One region of the Spiroplasma endosymbiont of Panzeria rudis genome, then DNA from elsewhere that is predicted to be linked to it. Evidence: riboswitches for the same ligand, from Rfam matches in the RefSeq annotation. Region 1 holds a riboswitch; the other holds the start of a gene.
What was found. Region 1 has a riboswitch for cobalamin ahead of nrdF (class 1b ribonucleoside-diphosphate reductase subunit beta). Riboswitches for the same ligand answer to the same signal wherever they lie in the genome.
Positions count from the first base shown of each region.

Region 1 (2,479 bases):
CGATTTTGCTTATTATTTAAAAATTTAATTACCTGTTTAGGAACTGCCCCTTCTTTAATATCACCACCCCCACTATATGTTGGTGTTATTAACACATAATCTTTATCAACTAAAATTTCCTCTTGTAAATCGTGAGGAATTCTTGAATTTAAAACCTCTAATTTTTGAATAAAACGATGAGTATTATTTGACAAAGAAGAAAAATAAACAACATGAATTTTTCCTTCTGGCTTTAATATTTTTTGGTTTGAAACTTTTACAACATCATTATGCATTTTTTTACTCCTTTAAAATTAAAATTCTCAATCTTCATCTTGCGTTTCTACAGTAATGCCCATTACATAAGATGAACCATTACCTGAAAAGAAATCGTGATTTTCATCAGCTCGAGCTGATAATTGATTAAAAATTTCCGGTTTAATTCTTGTTTGTTCTTCACTAAAAGGTGAATCATATCCTAAATTTTGTAAAAACTTACCAGCATTATATAAACTAAACTTAATAGCATCTTCAGCTAAATTAAATTCTTGATATAATTCTGTCAAATATTGCTTTTCTAAATCAATTAATTTAAACAATAAATCAAATACAAATTTTTTCATTTCTTCTTGTTTTTCTTTTGGTAACTTTTCAACTTTTCTTTGATATTTATAGCCACTATAATAATTATGAATAACTTTATCACGTAAAATTAATCTAATAATATCTGAAGTATTAGGTAATTTACTACGAGCAGATAAATAAAATGGTAAATAAAAACCACCATATAATAAAAAACCCGGCATTAAAGCGGCAGCTACTTTCGATTTTAAAGGATCATCACTTGTATAATAAGGAATTAGTGCACGTGCTCTGGCTTGTAAAATTTCATTATTAATTACTCACTCATGAGCAGATTCAATCTGCTCACTAGAACATAAAGTTGAAAAAATTGTTCCGTATGATCGAGCATGAACTGCTACCATAAAAGCAAAATTTGTATAAATAACTTGTTCATGATCAGTTAAAGAATTAGGTATTTGTGCAATATCACCAACCGTTGCCTGAATTGTATCTAATAAAGTTAAACCTGTAAATGTTCTTGTTATTAACTCTTGTCATTTTGGATTTAATGTTTTTCAAGAAGTCAAGTCATTAGAAACAGGAATTTTTTCTGGTAACCAAAAATTTTGAGTAATACGATTTCAAACTTCTAAATCTTTTTCATCATTGATTACATTTCAATTTACAGATCGCATTTTTCCATTAAAATTTTTCATAATATACTCTAATGGTGACTGTGATTGTTGAAAATATTTGTTATCTTTTGCCATTTATTATTACCCCTCTACTTAATTACACAACTAAAAACATCCCCTATATTATATAAAGGATGTTGTCATTATTAAAAATTACTTTATTAAAATTACAAATATTAAAAAATAAAAGTAATTATTAAAAATAATCATTAATTCACACCCAGGAATATAATATCACTTAAAAAATTAGACCGGTCTACTGGCTTAGCTTCATTTTACTTGTTACCCTTCTCAAAGTTTTATCTTCAATGGTTTTGTAACGTTCATCAACATCACAGTTGCTGGGGCAGCAAAGAATTCTCATCTTTTTCCCGAACATCTAAAGTTCCTTGTTATTTAGTTGTATAAATATTCTACTACAAGAAAAACAATTTTGGTAATTTATAAATACATTACTATGTATTTTTTTAACCTCAACTATTTTAAAATTATTCTTAATTTTTTTATTATGAAAATTTTCATTTTAATATACAAAAATAATTTAATATATTTTACTATTGTTTTTTAAAGTAAAAAAACATTAATCTTTATACTTTATTTGTTAATAATTTTTTTTCAACTTTTTGTAATTGTTTAATAAAATCATTAATAGTGCCGTTATTTTTAACAATAAAATCAATATCTTTATTTAAAATTAAATATTTTTTTTGTTGATTTAATAGTGAAATAACTTGTAAATCATTAACATTATCACGTTCTTTTATTCGTTGGATTTTTTTATCTTCCTCAGCCTCAATTAAAAGAATTTTATCAACTAATAAATTTAAATTTGCATTAAATAATACTGCACAATCAATAACAATTAATTCTTGGTGTATTTTATTACGAATAATATCTTCTTCAACAATTTTTACCATTTTTGGTCAAATAATATTTTCTAATTTACGTAAAATATGAGGGTGTTGAAACGCTTCATACCGTAATTTTATTTTATTAATTGTTTTATCACTATTAATAAAAGTATTACCGAATTCATTAATTAATGCTTTTTTTGTTTCTTTTAGTGTATAAATATGTTTAACAACTTTATCAACAAAAATAACATACGCACCTTTATTTTGAAAAAAATTTGTAGCGGTTGTCTTACCTACTCCCGCTTCACCAATAATACCAATAATCATGAGTTCACCCTTACTTATGTTCAATTTGATAACTTGCAAGAATACCAATCATTGCTGCAT
Region 1 is NZ_OZ026460.1:1,258,048-1,260,526, forward strand. It holds gene nrdE (class 1b ribonucleoside-diphosphate reductase subunit alpha) at 1-275, opposite strand, end outside; gene nrdF (class 1b ribonucleoside-diphosphate reductase subunit beta) at 294-1,313, opposite strand; cobalamin riboswitch at 1,471-1,636, opposite strand; gene coaE (dephospho-CoA kinase) at 1,826-2,419, opposite strand; gene tsaD (tRNA (adenosine(37)-N6)-threonylcarbamoyltransferase complex transferase subunit TsaD) at 2,430-2,479, opposite strand, start outside.

Region 2 (2,479 bases), 570 kb from region 1:
GTCATTAATGTCGTAACTGCTAATAAACTACTAACTAATGCTATTCTATGAGTAGTTAGTTTTAAAGAATTATTCATATTACTTTTAAATTGTTGTCACTTTTTCTCATATTTTAAACTCATCTTTTACTCCTTAAAATACATTTATTATTTTAATTATATATAAAAAAACGTTTATTTATTATATAATAAAATTAATTTTTAAAAGGAGATGAAGTATTAATGAATAAAAGCGAAAATAACATTGTGCAAATGGTAGTTGAAATTCCCAAAGGATCAAGTAATAAATATGAATATGATTGAAAATCTAAAACTATGATATTAGATCGTGTTCTTTATGGTGCTAATTTTTATCCCGGTGAATATGGATATATTCCTGAAACTTTAGATTACGATGGTGATCCTTTAGATATTATTAGTTTAATTACTTATCCAACTTTCCCTGGTTGCTTAGTAGAAGTTAGAATTTTAGGAATGATTAAAATGATTGACGGTGGTGAAGTTGATACTAAATTATTTGGTGTTGTTAATTCTGATCCACGCTTTAATGAGTATCAAGATCTAAAAGATGTACCACAACATTTACGTGATGAAATTGTTAATTTCTTTCTACAATATAAAGAATTACAAAAAAAGAAAGTCATAATTGAAGGTTGAGGTAACTTAAAAGAAGCATTAACTGAACTTACAACATGTAAAAATATGTTTAAACAATATCAAAATGAAATGAATAATTTACCAAAAGCACAATTAGTGTCATTATTAAACAAAAAATAAAGAAAAAATTTAATATATTAAAAATATATTAAATCATTTATCATTAAATACAACTAAATAAAATTAAATAGATGAACAACTGTTCATAAAAGGGAATTAAGTAATCTTAAGCTGCCCCAGCAACTGTGATACTGATAAAAGTTACATAATCCATTGAAATCAAAGATTTTGAGAAGGGTAACAAGTAAAATGAAGTTAAGCCAGTAGACCTATCTATTTAATACTACTAAACTAATCTCTGGGTGCAGATAACAGTTATATAATTTTAATTGATGTTTTATCTCCGATTAGTATAACTAAACCACCTTTATGAGGTGGTTTTAAATTTAAAAAATAAAGAAAGCCGAGAACAAATGGAAATGTTTAGTAATCTGTGTAACTTACAAAAATAACTATGTTTAATTAATTCTAGTAAATATAATTAAATGACTAGAAAGAGTGAGTTACAGATGGCTAAAAAAGATAACTTTAATAATAATGATTCAATATCAAAAGCAGTAGATTTATTACTAGAAAATACTGAAGATTTAACAACAGTTTTTAAACCTGGCGGTTTATATAAAGAATTAACAAAAAGATTAGTTGAAAAAATGTTGAATTCTGAAATGCAAAATTATTTAGGATATGAAAAAAATCAACATAGTACTACTGAAAATGCTCGTAATGGTACAAGTTCAAAAAAATTAATAACTCAACAAGGTAAAATTGAAATTGATGTACCAAGAGATCGCAATAGTAATTTTACTCCTGTAATAGTTCCTAAAAGGCAAAGAAGATTTGATGGTGGATAGGTTACACTTTATTGGACACTAATTACGTAGACAAGTGAACAAATTAGTTAAAAGAAAGGAACTATAATTATGGCCAATATTAACTCATATACCGATGAATTTAAAAAACAAATAGTAGCTTTATATCAAAGCGGTAAGTCAGTGTCTTGTCTTGCTAAAGAGTACAATGTTACAAGAGCAGCTACTTATAATTGAATTAAGCAATTTACTAATTCAGGCAGTTTTAAAACTAAAGATAATCGTTCTATTGAAGAAAATGAATTAATTAAATTAAGAAAAGAATTAAAACAGTTACGAATGGAAAATGATATTTTAAAGCAAGAGCACTAATAATAGGCAGAAAATAGAAATTATTGCTAAAAATAAAGTTAAATATAAAATTCGCACAATGTGTCGTTTTTTAAAAATTTCTAAATCAACATATTATTTTAATTTAAAGGAAAAAGAAAAAAACAAAATAATATTTATGATGAAGCTGTTATTAGTGCTTTTAAAGAAAATAAAGAAGTTTATGGAACAAGAAGATTAAAAGTTGTTCTAAAAGAAAAGAATATTTATTTGTCACGCAGAAAAATTAAAGAAATTATGAATAAACATAATTTAATATCAAAATACACTAAATTATCATTCAAAAATCATCATAATAAAGTCAACGATAGTCAAATAACCAATATCGTTAATAGAAACTTTAATAATAGGCTTAAAAATGAAGTTATTGTTAGTGATTTAACTTATGTTCAAGTTAATGGTAAATGAAACTATATTTGCCTATTAATTGACCTATTTAACCGCGAAATTATTGGACATAGTGTAGGTACTAAAAAAGATGCATCATTAGTACATCAAGCATTTATGCACTCAAATCGTTGTTTAAAAGATATTCAAATATTTCATAGTGATCGCGGTAATGAA
Region 2 is NZ_OZ026460.1:454,148-456,626, forward strand. It holds gene AACK89_RS02510 (hypothetical protein) at 1-122, opposite strand, end outside; gene AACK89_RS02515 (inorganic diphosphatase) at 222-776, shown strand; cobalamin riboswitch at 829-1,007, shown strand; partial or broken gene AACK89_RS02520 (transposase) at 1,226-1,561, shown strand; partial or broken gene AACK89_RS02525 (IS3 family transposase) at 1,637-2,479, shown strand, end outside.
Region 2: it holds a riboswitch for cobalamin, as region 1 does, so the genes downstream of both, AACK89_RS02520 (transposase) here and nrdF (class 1b ribonucleoside-diphosphate reductase subunit beta) in region 1, are expected to answer to the same signal.